2 regions of the Peribacillus sp. QJM3NY_7 genome follow, and region 1 is predicted to be linked to the other one. Evidence: a T-box and tRNA genes for the amino acid it is inferred to sense, from the RefSeq annotation. Region 1 holds a T-box; the other holds one or more tRNA genes.
The links. The T-box of region 1 lies ahead of leuS (leucine--tRNA ligase). A T-box ahead of a tRNA ligase gene usually reads a tRNA of that ligase, here a tRNA-Leu.

Region 1 (7,775 bases):
TACAGGAATTTATGCCAGAAACGAGCGTAAAGCAAGTGAAGCACCGCATGCTCGGCGCCGCCAATATAAATGTCGACCGGCATCCATTCTTTTAATTTTTCAGGATCGGCAAGTGCTTCTTTGTTATCCGGATCGATATAACGAAGGAAGTACCAGCTGCTTCCTGCCCATTGTGGCATCGTATTCGTCTCACGGCGCCCTTTTCGTCCGTTTTCATCCGTTACATTCACCCATTCCGATATGTTCGCAAGTGGTGATTCGCCTGTACCCGAAGGCTTGATGTCCGTAGTTTTCGGTAAAATCAATGGAAGTTCTTCTTCCTTCACTGGAGACATCGTGCCGTCTTCCCAATGGATGATTGGAATCGGTTCACCCCAGTAACGCTGACGGCTGAATAACCAGTCGCGAAGGCGGTATGTTATTTTCTTCGTGCCGATTTCTTTTTCTTCCAGCCATTTGATCATGGTCGAAATGGCATCTTCCTTATTCAACCCATCAAGGAATTCCGAATTCACATGAAGTCCATCGCCTGTATATGCTTCACTTGTCACGTCTCCGCCAGCTACGACTTCCTTGATCGGCAAGTCGAACTTTACTGCGAATTCATAATCTCGCTCATCATGGGCAGGAACGGCCATGATTGCTCCTGTTCCGTAGCTGATCAACACATAATCGGCAATCCAGATCGGCATTTTTTCGCCATTTACCGGGTTAATCGCATAAGCCCCCGTGAACACGCCTGATTTATCCTTTGCCAAGTCTGTTCTTTCCAAGTCGCTTTTATGTTTCACTTCATCCAAATAGGCTTCAACTACCGCACTTTGATCAGCTGTCGTAATTTTATCGACAAACGGATGTTCAGGTGCCAATACGGCATATGTTGCACCGAATAACGTATCCGGACGAGTCGTGAACACCGTGAATGTTTCATCAAAGCCATCGATATTGAATGTAACCTCCGCTCCCTCGGAACGGCCAATCCAGTTACGCTGCATATCCTTGATGTTTTCCGGCCAATCCACATCATTCAGATCGTCGATTAAACGGTCAGCATACGCCGTGATACGAAGCATCCACTGTTTCATTGGGCGGCGCTCAACAGGATGGCCTCCACGCTCACTTTTCCCATCGATGACTTCTTCATTCGCCAATACCGTGCCAAGTGCAGGACACCAGTTAACGGCCACTTCATCAATATAGGCAAGGCCCTTTTCATATAATTTCAAGAAAATCCATTGCGTCCATTTGTAATAGTCGGGATCTGTCGTGTTTATTTCACGATCCCAGTCATAAGAAAAACCAAGGGCTTTGATTTGGCGGCGGAACGTGTTGATGTTGTGCTCCGTGAATTCAGCTGGATCATTTCCCGTATCGATCGCATATTGCTCTGCCGGAAGTCCAAAGGCGTCCCACCCGATCGGATGCAATACATTATACCCCTGTGCCCGTTTCATCCGTGCCAGGATGTTGCTTGCCGTATAACCTTCCGGGTGCCCCACATGAAGACCGGCCCCTGAAGGATATGGGAACATATCCAGCGCGTAGAATTTGCGTTTGCCGCTATCTTCACCCGTTTTGAATGTCTTATTGCCTTCCCAATACTTTTGCCATTTCGTTTCTATGCTTCTATGGTCAAAACTCATATGATTTCCTCCTAATTTCCGTTTAAAAAACAATAAAAAACCCCTCATCCCAAAATAGGGACGAGAGGATTATGTATATCTTCCCGCGGTACCACCCACATTGGCGATAGCTAAAATCCGCCCAGCTTAAAACATCCGTAACATGGATTAAAACGCCAGGCATTACTTATTCATTCACACCCGGGACTCCAAGGCGAGTTCGCGACCGTCCCAGGTTGACTTGCACCACCCGTCAACTCTCTTTACTGGTTTAAACCGCTACTATTCCTCATCATAGTCTTTATGAGAATATTGATTTTATTTCATTCTAGTCAATTTCACCGATAATTGCAATAGCCGTACATAAACATTATCGACAGGTTTTTCATTATATATGCGAAATCAGGAAAATTCGTGCAAAAAAGGGAGCTATTCATTCATAGCTCCCCTGCTTCCATTTAATGTCGCAGTAAAATCATTTCATTCCTCAATTCGTTCAACTGCTGCTTCATCCGCGAAAGCATTTCCCGTTGCTGGTCATTCGAACTGGCATACAATCGTTCCATATCCGTCAAAGCCTCTTCGATATACCTTTGCGAATTTTGAAATTGTTCATCATCATAATGCTCCTGCCGTGAGGCCTCGTTAAATTCAAACTCTGCAAAATGGAGAGCCCCTTCACATTGCTCTAAAAAATGATCGACGGATTGTCTGGTTGCCATTTCAAACCCTCTCCTTCGCGTCTCATTTGGATGATTCGGAATCATCTTTTCTAGTTTGAGCAAATAACGGGAGGATTATCATTTTTTTTTGAGCAATCAACCTTTATCCCAAAACTTCTCACCTTGATGGGAAATGAACTGTTCGATCCATTCGGCAAAGCCCATATGGAGCTTCTCGCCTTCTTCAAAATCATCGATATGGCCTTTTACCATTAAATACTCCTTATCGCCTTTGGCGACGGCTTCCCCATCGATCACAATATTATCTTGATAAATGCAGGCCACTTTATAGCATCCCTCGTAGGAATTTTCATATGTGTAATTAATAATATCATCCAAGCTGTATAAATCGTTTTCCCCGCCTGATTCCACATTATCGAACAGACGGCATCCATTGGTTATTTTTAAAAACTCCTTATAATCCTCAGGCAGAAGCAGTCCGGTTTTCTTTTCAAAGGAATGAATTTGCTCATCCGAAGCAGGTGAATTGAAGGTGCAAGTGGCTTTGTATGTGAATCCATCTTCATTTACTTCGATCACCTGATTATTTTCGGCTAATTTCTTTTTCATTTGTTTGATCGCTTCTTCAACTTGACCGGTCATGTCCATCAGCTCCCGATTGGATATAGTCATTCAAAGATAAACTGGAAATAGCGGCAAAATATTTAGCCTTCAAGTATACAGTATACGCTTATTTTTCAAAAAAAGACCTAGCTGCGAGAATGTTGTATAATATATGTTGCGCTTTATTTTATTTAGGAGGTTGCTGATTTGAATCAAGCAAACCCGTTTATATATGCAACGGACAACAAACGATATCATACATGGAATTACCACCTGAGAGAACATTTTGGACATAAGGTCTTTAAAGTTGCCCTGGATGGCGGTTTTGATTGTCCGAACCGTGATGGCACCGTCGCACATGGCGGCTGTACCTTCTGCAGTGCCTCAGGCTCTGGTGACTTCGCTGGCAGCAGGGTTGAACCCTTGGACGTCCAGTTTAAAAAAATCAGCGAACGGATGCACCACAAATGGAAAGATGGAAAATATATGGCCTATTTCCAAGCATTCACGAATACGCATGCACCCGTGGCAGAGCTTCGCGAGAAATATGAAAGTGTATTGACCCAGGAAGGTGTCGTCGGACTCTCCATCGCGACACGCCCGGATTGCCTTCCAGATGATGTAGTCGAGTATTTAGCGGAATTGAACGAACGCACTTACCTTTGGGTCGAGCTGGGTCTCCAGACGGTCCATGAAAAGACCGCAACGATGATCAACCGCGCCCATGACTTCGATTGCTACAAAGAAGGCGTCGATAAACTGCGCAAGCACGGCATCCGTGTCTGCTCCCATATCATCAATGGCCTGCCTCAGGAAGATTACGGCATGATGATGGAAACAGCCCGTGAAGTCGCCAAACTCGATGTGCAGGGGATAAAGATCCATTTACTTCATCTATTAAAAGGGACACCGATGGTCAAACAATACGAAAAAGGCCTGCTCGAGTTTCTTGACCGTGACGATTATGTCAGCCTTGTATGTGACCAGCTGGAAATAATCCCTCCAGAAATGATCGTTCACCGCATTACTGGTGATGGTCCGATCGATTTGATGATCGGTCCAATGTGGAGCGTCAATAAATGGGATGTCCTGAATGCCATTGACGCCGAACTGAAACGCCGCAACAGCTGGCAGGGGAAAAATCATCACATGGAGGTACAATCATGAAGCTAGATCGAATTTTGCCTTTCGCCAGGATTCTGCTGGAAAAAGCGGTCCGCCCCGGGGATATAACCATAGATGGCACGATGGGCAACGGCTTTGATACCGTCTTTCTTGCAGGACTTACAGGTAAAGACGGACATGTCTATAGTTTTGATATTCAAAAAGAAGCGATCGAAACCACAATGGCAAAACTGAACGCCGAGAATTTACAAGAGCACTGCACCCTCATTCACGATGGGCATGAACATTTAAGCAAATATATCAGGAAAGAACATTCCGGAAAGGTCACAGGCGCCATCTTCAACCTGGGCTACCTACCTGGCGGAGACAAATCAATCATCACCCAAGCCGAGACGACGATATCAGCCATTGAACAGCTGTTCGAACTGCTGGCGCCTGAAGGCATCATCATCCTCGTCATATACCATGGTCATCCAGGGGGATCGGCAGAACGGGATGCATTGATGGATTATGTAGAGAACTTCCCTCAACAGAAAGCCCATATCCTGAGATACGGGTTCATCAACCAAGCAAACAATCCGCCATTCATTGTCGCGATTGAAAAGAGATGATAAATCTGGCACCGTTCTATTCGAACGGTGTTCATTTGTAGACAAAAGCGGTTTTATCTAATTTTTGATTAGAGCGAGTGTGCAAGACTCCACACGAAACGCGTCCAGGGGAGACCCCGCAGGCGCTGGACCGCCCGCGGAAAGCGAGTGCCTAGAGTGGAAAACGCTCGTGATTTTACAAACCCTCATAAAAACTGTAGACAAACATCTACAGTCTGAACACCGTTCTATAAGAATTGTGTTTTTTCAATCCGAACTCGCAGGCAGCAGAATTACCAATCTTAACTTTTTGAATTTTTCGTCTTTAATGATTATAATGATAGAAAATAGATAAGAGGGTGCAGAAAATGGAACATTTGCCTACTTCATTACTGACGGATATATTGACTGAAAAAATCAAAAGGGATTCAAGCGAGCAATACGGGGATTTTGTCAGCTCGCTCAACTCGTTGACAGAAGAACAAAAAACCATGGAGGGCCTCAAACAATTTGACCATCATTTTGATAAGTTCCTGCCACAGCTCGATTTAATGATTTCCACCCAAAACCATGAAGCGATCATGAATATGAAAGCGACGCTTTTAGACCTATTCGCCAATGACTTGACCTTCAAATCCATTTATCTCCTATCCACTGCATTATCCAACAAAAAGGAACTTCCTCATTTGAACCAATTTATGTACCCGGTTACTTTCTGGGCACCGGTCATCAAGTCGAACGAATTGCTTAAAAACGCAGGCTGATCCAAAAAAACTGCCGAAGGCTAACTTCGGCAGTTTTTCATTTATCCTGAAGTATGTACGGAATCAAACGACATACCCTAATATCTTTAAACGGTTTTCAACAAAACTCAGCGCATATTGAAATACATCATCACGCTCCGGTTCATTGAAGATTTCATGATAAAGCTTCGGCCATTCCTTATATTGCTTTTCACTGGCCAAATTATAATTGAACCACTCACGAACCGCCTTCTTGTTCACGATTCGGTCATCTCCGCCCTGCATCACCAAAAGCGGAACATCCTGAAATTCAGGAATCTCTTCAAAAGCATCCTTCATAGCCTGTGCAAGCTCGCGATACCAGCGAACCGAAACCTTTGTGATATATAAGGTATCGTTTCTATCGGATTCACGAATTTCCGCACTTCTCGTCGCCATTTCAGGTGTCAATCCGGAATCCACCCTGAACTGAGGCATAACGATGTTCAAACCATGCGAGAGCATTGTAAGGAACTTCCGCGGCTTCGTCACGAGGCCCAAGCAAGGAGAAGAAAGAATCACCCCTGCAATGTCCCATTCCTCTTCCTGAAGAAGGCGTATCGAAATCAAACCGCCCATGCTGTGTCCAAGTAAAAAGACCGGCAACGAATATTCATAAGCCTCTTCTATCCAGCTTTTCACTTCGTCCAAATACTCATCAAAGGAATCGATATGTCCCCGGTAGGCGCGAGTAGTCATACCCTGCCCAGGAAGGTCGCCCATGACGACATGGTATCCAGCTGAAAGCCACATTTGTGTTATCCACTTATAACGCCCGTGATGTTCCATTGCCCCATGAATGATGACAATGACGCCCTTTGCGTCTCCTTCTGTCTCCCATTTCCACATTCGAAATCCCCCTTTCACTTTTCACTTGTTGTGTACGATCCATGATAGTTGAAATAATATATATAAATTATAACCATATTCGTGATTTTCGACAAAAAAGAAATCTAACAAGTTGTACATTGCTATTATAAATAGCCAAGTGTATTTGCATACGGTATATTAAAATAATACATAAAAACATTCACTTCGGAAAGGAAATGATTGAAAATGATTATTTATCCGTATAAAGGCAAAGAACCTGAAATTGCTGAAAGCGCTTATATTGCTGAAAATGCTGTCGTCACAGGTGATGTCAAAATTGGCGACGAAACATCAATCTGGTTCAATTCCGTCATTCGCGGTGATGTATCCCCAACCATCATCGGAAAAAAAGTCAGTATACAGGATAACAGCATCCTGCACCAAAGCCCAAATAATCCATTGATCATCGAGGATGAAGTAACCATTGGACATCAGGTCATATTACATAGCTGTAAAATCCGCAAAGGAGCTTTAATTGGCATGGGATCGATCGTACTTGATGAAGCCGAAATCGGCGAAGGGGCTTTCATCGGTGCCGGCAGTCTCGTTCCCCAAGGCAAAGTCATTCCACCGAATATGTTGGCATTCGGACGTCCAGCTAAAGTCATCCGTGAAATCAATGAAGAAGATCGTCAGGATATGGAACGCATCGTACGCGAATACGCCGAAAAAGGCCAATACTATAAAACGGCGGAACGAATAAAGTAACGCACGTTCACTTGACTGAAAATTACGAGTACGTGAACGCAACTCACGAGTATTTCGCTGAAACTCACGAGTATTTGCTCCAAATTCACGAGTATTTCGCTAAAACTCACGAGTATTTGCTCCAAATTCACGAGTATTGCTCCAAACTTACGAGTAAATCGCTCTAGCTCACGAGTATGGCCCTTAAAGTTTAATTTCTTTGGGATTTCTTGAATTATTCCCGCAGACGGCTAAGTTAATCCATAAAAAAGGTGCCCCGCAAATAACGGGACACCTTTTTTTATATGAATTACGCTTGTGCTTTTAATGTTTCTGCTTTGTCCGTGCGTTCCCATGGAAGATCGACATCTGTACGGCCGAAGTGTCCGTATGCAGCTGTTTGTTTGTAGATTGGGCGACGAAGGTCAAGCATTTTGATGATACCAGCTGGACGAAGGTCGAAGTTTGCGCGAACTAGGTCAACAAGGACTTCTTCGCTAACTGTACCAGTTCCGAACGTATCAATGGAGATCGATACAGGCTCTGCCACACCAATTGCGTATGCCAATTGAACTTCCGCTTTATCGGCAAGGCCGGCTGCCACGATGTTTTTCGCAACGTAACGTGCAGCGTATGCAGCAGAACGGTCAACTTTAGTAGCATCCTTACCAGAGAATGCACCGCCGCCGTGACGAGCGTATCCGCCGTAAGTATCAACGATGATTTTACGTCCAGTAAGACCAGCATCCCCTTGAGGTCCGCCGATTACGAAACGGCCAGTCGGGTTGATGAAGTACTTAGTATCTGCATCGA
Region 2 (7,775 bases), 930 kb from region 1:
CTTGCGCCATGGGAAATCTCATCTTGAGGGGGGCTTCATGCTTAGATGCTTTCAGCACTTATCCCGTCCGCACGTAGCTACCCAGCTATGCCTTTGGCAAGACAACTGGTACACCAGCGGTGCGTCCATCCCGGTCCTCTCGTACTAAGGACAGCTCCTCTCAAATTTCCTGCGCCCGCGACGGATAGGGACCGAACTGTCTCACGACGTTCTGAACCCAGCTCGCGTACCGCTTTAATGGGCGAACAGCCCAACCCTTGGGACCGACTACAGCCCCAGGATGCGATGAGCCGACATCGAGGTGCCAAACCTCCCCGTCGATGTGGACTCTTGGGGGAGATAAGCCTGTTATCCCCGGGGTAGCTTTTATCCGTTGAGCGATGGCCCTTCCATGCGGAACCACCGGATCACTAAGCCCGACTTTCGTCCCTGCTCGACTTGTAGGTCTCGCAGTCAAGCTCCCTTGTGCCTTTACACTCTACGAATGATTTCCAACCATTCTGAGGGAACCTTTGGGCGCCTCCGTTACTCTTTAGGAGGCGACCGCCCCAGTCAAACTGCCCACCTGACACTGTCTCCCACCCCGATAAGGGGCGCGGGTTAGAATTTCAATACAGCCAGGGTAGTATCCCACCAACGCCTCCACCGAAGCTGGCGCTCCGGCTTCTCAGGCTCCTACCTATCCTGTACAAGCTGTACCAAAATTCAATATCAGGCTGCAGTAAAGCTCCACGGGGTCTTTCCGTCCTGTCGCGGGTAACCTGCATCTTCACAGGTACTATAATTTCACCGAGTCTCTCGTTGAGACAGTGCCCAGATCGTTACACCTTTCGTGCGGGTCGGAACTTACCCGACAAGGAATTTCGCTACCTTAGGACCGTTATAGTTACGGCCGCCGTTTACTGGGGCTTCGGTTCAAAGCTTCGCTTGCGCTAACCTCTCCCCTTAACCTTCCAGCACCGGGCAGGTGTCAGCCCCTATACTTCGCCTTGCGGCTTCGCAGAGACCTGTGTTTTTGCTAAACAGTTGCCTGGGCCTATTCACTGCGGCTTTTCTGGGCTATTCACCCTAAAAAGCACCCCTTCTCCCGAAGTTACGGGGTCATTTTGCCGAGTTCCTTAACGAGAGTTCTCTCGCACACCTTAGGATTCTCTCCTCGCCTACCTGTGTCGGTTTGCGGTACGGGCACCTTACATCTCACTAGAGGCTTTTCTTGGCAGCGTGGAATCAGGAACTTCGGTACTATATTTCCCTCGCCATCACAGCTCCGCCTTAATGGAAACGGGATTTGCCTCGTTTCCGGCCTAACTGCTTGGACGCGCATATCCAACAGCGCGCTTACCCTATCCTTCTGCGTCCCCCCATCGTTCAAACGATGTATAGGTGGTACAGGAATATCAACCTGTTGTCCATCGCCTACGCCTTTCGGCCTCGGCTTAGGTCCCGACTAACCCTGAGCGGACGAGCCTTCCTCAGGAAACCTTAGGCATTCGGTGGAAGGGATTCTCACCCTTCTTTCGCTACTCATACCGGCATTCTCACTTCTAAGCGCTCCACCAGTCCTTCCGGTCTGACTTCAACGCCCTTAGAACGCTCTCCTACCATCGACACCATACGGTGTCAATCCACAGCTTCGGTGATACGTTTAGCCCCGGTACATTTTCGGCGCGGAGTCACTCGACCAGTGAGCTATTACGCACTCTTTAAATGGTGGCTGCTTCTAAGCCAACATCCTGGTTGTCTAAGCAACTCCACATCCTTTTCCACTTAACGTATACTTTGGGACCTTAGCTGGTGGTCTGGGCTGTTTCCCTTTCGACTACGGATCTTATCACTCGCAGTCTGACTCCCAAGAATAAGTATTTGGCATTCGGAGTTTGACTGAATTCGGTAACCCGTTGGGGGCCCCTAGTCCAATCAGTGCTCTACCTCCAATACTCTCATCTTGAGGCTAGCCCTAAAGCTATTTCGGAGAGAACCAGCTATCTCCAGGTTCGATTGGAATTTCTCCGCTACCCACACCTCATCCCCGCACTTTTCAACGTGCGTGGGTTCGGGCCTCCATTCAGTGTTACCTGAACTTCACCCTGGACATGGGTAGATCACCTGGTTTCGGGTCTACGACCTCATACTCATTCGCCCTATTCAGACTCGCTTTCGCTGCGGCTCCGTCTCATCAACTTAACCTCGCATGAAATCGTAACTCGCCGGTTCATTCTACAAAAGGCACGCCATTACCCATTAACGGGCTTTGACTACTTGTAGGCACACGGTTTCAGGATCTATTTCACTCCCCTTCCGGGGTGCTTTTCACCTTTCCCTCACGGTACTGGTTCACTATCGGTCACTAGGGAGTATTTAGCCTTGGGAGATGGTCCTCCCTGCTTCCGACGGGATTTCTCGTGTCCCGCCGTACTCAGGATCCACTCAGGAGGGAACGAAGTTTCAACTACAGGGTTTTTACCTTCTTCGACGGACCTTTCCAGGTCGCTTCATTTACCCCGTTCCTTTGTAACTCCATGTTGAGTGTCCTACAACCCCAAGAGGCAAGCCTCTTGGTTTGGGCTAATTCCGTTTCGCTCGCCGCTACTCAGGAAATCGCGTTTGCTTTCTCTTCCTCCGGGTACTTAGATGTTTCAGTTCCCCGGGTCTGCCTTCAGTACCCTATGTATTCAGGTAAAGATACTGTTCCATTACGAACAGTGGGTTTCCCCATTCGGAAATCTCCGGATCAAAGCTTACTTACAGCTCCCCGAAGCATATCGGTGTTAGTCCCGTCCTTCATCGGCTCCTAGTGCCAAGGCATCCACCGTGCGCCCTTTCTAACTTAACCGTTAAAAAAGATCTTACAGATGCTTTGAAAAAAATTAATTGCCTTCTATCTATTATCTAGTTTTCAAGGAACAAAGCAGAAAGAATCCATCACATCGTGATGTTCGTCTTTCCTATTTGAATGAATTACTCATTCAAAACTGAACAAAACAAAAGCGCTCTCGTAATTATCCTTAGAAAGGAGGTGATCCAGCCGCACCTTCCGATACGGCTACCTTGTTACGACTTCACCCCAATCATCTGTCCCACCTTAGGCGGCTGGCTCCATGAAGGTTACCTCACCGACTTCGGGTGTTACAAACTCTCGTGGTGTGACGGGCGGTGTGTACAAGGCCCGGGAACGTATTCACCGCGGCATGCTGATCCGCGATTACTAGCGATTCCGGCTTCATGCAGGCGAGTTGCAGCCTGCAATCCGAACTGAGAATGGCTTTATGGGATTCGCTTACCTTCGCAGGTTTGCAGCCCTTTGTACCATCCATTGTAGCACGTGTGTAGCCCAGGTCATAAGGGGCATGATGATTTGACGTCATCCCCACCTTCCTCCGGTTTGTCACCGGCAGTCACCTTAGAGTGCCCAACTGAATGCTGGCAACTAAGATCAAGGGTTGCGCTCGTTGCGGGACTTAACCCAACATCTCACGACACGAGCTGACGACAACCATGCACCACCTGTCACTCTGTCCCCCGAAGGGGAAAGCCCTATCTCTAGGGTTGTCAGAGGATGTCAAGACCTGGTAAGGTTCTTCGCGTTGCTTCGAATTAAACCACATGCTCCACCGCTTGTGCGGGCCCCCGTCAATTCCTTTGAGTTTCAGCCTTGCGGCCGTACTCCCCAGGCGGAGTGCTTAATGCGTTAGCTGCAGCACTAAAGGGCGGAAACCCTCTAACACTTAGCACTCATCGTTTACGGCGTGGACTACCAGGGTATCTAATCCTGTTTGCTCCCCACGCTTTCGCGCCTCAGTGTCAGTTACAGACCAGAAAGTCGCCTTCGCCACTGGTGTTCCTCCAAATCTCTACGCATTTCACCGCTACACTTGGAATTCCACTTTCCTCTTCTGCACTCAAGTTCCCCAGTTTCCAATGACCCTCCACGGTTGAGCCGTGGGCTTTCACATCAGACTTAAGGAACCACCTGCGCGCGCTTTACGCCCAATAATTCCGGACAACGCTTGCCACCTACGTATTACCGCGGCTGCTGGCACGTAGTTAGCCGTGGCTTTCTGGTTAGGTACCGTCAAGGTACCAGCAGTTACTCTGGTACTTGTTCTTCCCTAACAACAGAACTTTACGACCCGAAGGCCTTCTTCGTTCACGCGGCGTTGCTCCGTCAGACTTTCGTCCATTGCGGAAGATTCCCTACTGCTGCCTCCCGTAGGAGTCTGGGCCGTGTCTCAGTCCCAGTGTGGCCGATCACCCTCTCAGGTCGGCTACGCATCGTCGCCTTGGTGAGCCATTACCTCACCAACTAGCTAATGCGCCGCGGGCCCATCTATAAGTGACAGCGTAAACCGTCTTTCCATCTTCTCTCATGCGAGAAAAGAACGTATCCGGTATTAGCTCCGGTTTCCCGAAGTTATCCCAGTCTTATAGGCAGGTTGCCCACGTGTTACTCACCCGTCCGCCGCTAATCTCAGGGAGCAAGCTCCCATCGATTCGCTCGACTTGCATGTATTAGGCACGCCGCCAGCGTTCGTCCTGAGCCAGGATCAAACTCTCCGAAGAAATGTTTGACTTGCTCATTTGCTTTTTTGATAGTGTGTGCTCACTTAAAATTTAACGTTGGCGCTTTGTTTTGTTCAGTTTTCAAAGAGCAATAATGGAGCGGGTGAAGAGAATCGAACTCTCATCATCAGCTTGGAAGGCTGAGGTTTTACCACTAAACTACACCCGCATTTAATTTTAAAGTATTTTCAGAAAGAAAGAATGGTCGGGAAGACAGGATTCGAACCTGCGACCCCTTGGTCCCAAACCAAGTGCTCTACCAAGCTGAGCTACTTCCCGTAAAATATGGTGCGCCCGGCGGGAGTCGAACCTACAACCTTCTGATTCGTAGTCAGATGCTCTATCCAATTGAGCTACGGGCGCTAATTTCTATGATGTTATTGGTGCGGCCGAGAGGAGTCGAACCTCCACGGGGTTTCCCCCACTAGGCCCTCAACCTAGCGCGTCTGCCATTCCGCCACGACCGCGAAAGCGACTTTGTAAGTTTAACACCTTTTCAACTTGATGTCAAGAAGAAAAATATCAGTGCGGGTGAAGGGACTTGAACCCCCACGCCTTGCGGCGCCAGATCCTAAGTCTGGTGCGTCTGCCAATTCCGCCACACCCGCGAAAATAAATGGTGAGCCATGAAGGATTCGAACCTTCGACCCTCTGATTAAAAGTCAGATGCTCTACCAACTGAGCTAATGGCTCTAAATAAAAATGGCTGGGCTAGAAGGGATCGAACCTTCGCATGACGGAATCAAAATCCGTTGCCTTACCGCTTGGCTATAGCCCAATAATTAAATGCTAATTAACAGCCAGGATAATATTATATCACGATAATATTTATTTGGCAAGTGTTTTTTTAAAAAAATGGCGGTCCCGACGGGAATCGAACCCGCGATCTCCTGCGTGACAGGCAGGCATGTTAACCGCTACACCACGGGACCAGTATTTGATTGTGCATAAGAAAGTGACCCATACGGGATTCGAACCCGTGTTACCGCCGTGAAAGGGCGGTGTCTTAACCGCTTGACCAATGGGCCTTGATATAAAAATATGTAACTGGCGGAGAAGGAGGGATTTGAACCCTCGCGCCGCTTACGCGACCTACACCCTTAGCAGGGGCGCCTCTTCAGCCTCTTGAGTACTTCCCCAAAAAAATGGCTCCGCAGGTAGGACTCGAACCTACGACCGTTCGGTTAACAGCCGAATGCTCTACCACTGAGCTACTGCGGAATAATGAAAATTGGGTTCCTTTTTCACGCTCAAGGACCTTAGTGTTTTTCGTTAAGGACAAGTTGTTATCTTGTCGACTCTTATGATTATAAAGAGGTTGCAACCTAAAGTCAAGAGTTCTTTTGTGTTTTTTTATTTTTTTGTTTTTTTCTCCTTAAACCCTTGGTAAATCAGTGTTCCACGACATTTACCACAAACGAAACGGGTAGTGTCGATTCGTTTTTTTCTTATATATACCTGCTGACAGTCTTCACATTTATATTGAATTGTATTCATCTTTTTCTTTAATTGGTTAGATGGCAGCGGCTCGCAAAATCTCGGTGCCCCCACTTTTTTGAGTAAATGCTTAAAGTCCGCATCACGATGCTGGTACCCCTTCTTCTCGATGTGCAGATGGTAATGGCACAATTCATGCTTAATGATTCCAATCATTTCTTCCACACCGCGTTCATCAAGATACTTCTTATTTATTTCTATATTGTGTGAACGGAGCAAGTATCGTCCTCCTGTTGTCCGGAGACGCGGATTAAAACTCGCTTGATGTCTAAAGGCCTTTTTAAAGTCTTTCAACGAAATTTCTTCTACTAGTTTTTGCAATTGACGATTATCCATTTCCCCCTCCCTTTCCTTGGTAACATGACAACCCATTATAACATAGACTAATAATACAATAGGAAACTAAGGGAGGAAAAGCTATGCCTAATTGGTTCCAGAATCAAATCCGCAAAGCCTTTTATGAAAAGGATTATTATCAAGTGAAGATGTTGAATCAATGTTGGTTTTTTTATCAAAAGAAAGAAAGTCTCAGATTATAGATTCGACATTGTTCCAAAAATAAATACATCATTTCAAAAAAACCCCTTCTAATATAGAAGGAGCTTACCTTAGGCTAGTTTTGATCCTTTGGCTCGAGCATCGTTAAAGATACCCTTTGCTTTTGGGAGTCAACTAGTTCGACCCAGACTGTGACAACATCCCCAACGGCAACTACATCCAATGGGTGCTTTACAAACCGGTTGCTCAGTTTAGAAATATGCACCAGTCCATCCTGTTTAACACCGATGTCCACAAACGCACCAAAATCCACAACATTCCTCACTGTACCTTGTAACTCCATCCCAGTTTGCAGATCCTCCATTTTTAGTACATCCTGCTTAAGCAGCGGTTTTGATAACTCATCCCGAGGATCTCTTCCCGGTTTCATCAAATCATCGATGATATCTTTGATCGTAATTTCCCCAATTTCCAATTCATTGACCAAATCAGCAGGATTTAGCTTACCTAACTCTTCATTCAGTGCATCACTGCCTAAATCCTCAGATGTGAATCCCATTTTCTTCAATAATTTATTCACGGCACTGTAGTTCTCAGGATGTATCGCGGTTTGATCTAAAGGTTCCTCTCCATTAATGATACGTAAGAACCCTATACATTGTTCATATGTTTTGGCACCAAGCCGGGGAATCTTCTTTAATTCCTTCCTGCTTGAAAACTTCCCTTCCACTTCCCTTTTCTTCACGATATTTTGGGCAACCGATTTTGATAAACCAGCTACATATTGTAAGAGAGACGATGAAGCGGTATTGACATTAACACCCACCTGGTTAACAGCTGTTTCCACTACAAAGGTGAGGGATTCCGTTAACTTTTTCTGAGACACATCATGTTGATACTGGCCTACCCCCACAGATTGCGGATCAATTTTAACAAGTTCAGCAAGGGGATCTTGAAGCCTTCTGCCTATCGAAACTGCGCTTCTCTGTTCAACTTGAAGATCCGGAAACTCTTCACGTGCTATATCCGAAGCTGAATACACACTGGCTCCCGCTTCATTAACAATGATATATGAAATGTTCCCTTTCACTTCTTTTAAAATATCTGCAATGAATTGCTCTGATTCACGTGACGCCGTTCCATTGCCGATCGCCACGATCTCAACCGAGAACCGCTGAAGTATATCGATCGTTTTTTCACGCGCAGCATGAAGTTTCGCA

Region 2: it has a tRNA-Leu gene. The T-box ahead of leuS (leucine--tRNA ligase) is inferred to sense a tRNA for this amino acid. The anticodon was not compared.

What each region holds. Positions count from the first base shown of each region.
Region 1 is NZ_CM149663.1:4,902,695-4,910,469, forward strand. It holds gene leuS (leucine--tRNA ligase) at 1-1,643, opposite strand, end outside; T-box leader at 1,697-1,927, opposite strand; gene AC0VX1_RS23605 (DUF2524 family protein) at 2,081-2,344, opposite strand; gene AC0VX1_RS23610 (SMI1/KNR4 family protein) at 2,441-2,947, opposite strand; gene mnmL (tRNA modification radical SAM protein MnmL/YtqA) at 3,116-4,075, shown strand; gene mnmM (tRNA 5-(aminomethyl)-2-thiouridylate-methyltransferase MnmM) at 4,072-4,644, shown strand; gene AC0VX1_RS23625 (hypothetical protein) at 4,992-5,387, shown strand; gene AC0VX1_RS23630 (alpha/beta hydrolase) at 5,451-6,254, opposite strand; gene AC0VX1_RS23635 (gamma carbonic anhydrase) at 6,465-6,983, shown strand; gene metK (methionine adenosyltransferase) at 7,273-7,775, opposite strand, start outside.
Region 2 is NZ_CM149663.1:290,330-298,104, reverse strand. It holds rRNA gene AC0VX1_RS01595 (23S ribosomal RNA) at 1-2,833, opposite strand, end outside; rRNA gene AC0VX1_RS01590 (16S ribosomal RNA) at 3,010-4,560, opposite strand; tRNA gene AC0VX1_RS01585 (tRNA-Gly) at 4,656-4,729, opposite strand; tRNA gene AC0VX1_RS01580 (tRNA-Pro) at 4,763-4,839, opposite strand; tRNA gene AC0VX1_RS01575 (tRNA-Arg) at 4,847-4,923, opposite strand; tRNA gene AC0VX1_RS01570 (tRNA-Leu) at 4,942-5,027, opposite strand; tRNA gene AC0VX1_RS01565 (tRNA-Leu) at 5,087-5,168, opposite strand; tRNA gene AC0VX1_RS01560 (tRNA-Lys) at 5,178-5,253, opposite strand; tRNA gene AC0VX1_RS01555 (tRNA-Gln) at 5,264-5,338, opposite strand; tRNA gene AC0VX1_RS01550 (tRNA-Asp) at 5,417-5,492, opposite strand; tRNA gene AC0VX1_RS01545 (tRNA-Glu) at 5,517-5,588, opposite strand; tRNA gene AC0VX1_RS01540 (tRNA-Ser) at 5,609-5,699, opposite strand; tRNA gene AC0VX1_RS01535 (tRNA-Asn) at 5,707-5,781, opposite strand; gene AC0VX1_RS01530 (SprT family protein) at 5,914-6,393, opposite strand; gene cmpA (cortex morphogenetic protein CmpA) at 6,477-6,596, shown strand; gene AC0VX1_RS01520 (Tex family protein) at 6,671-7,775, opposite strand, start outside.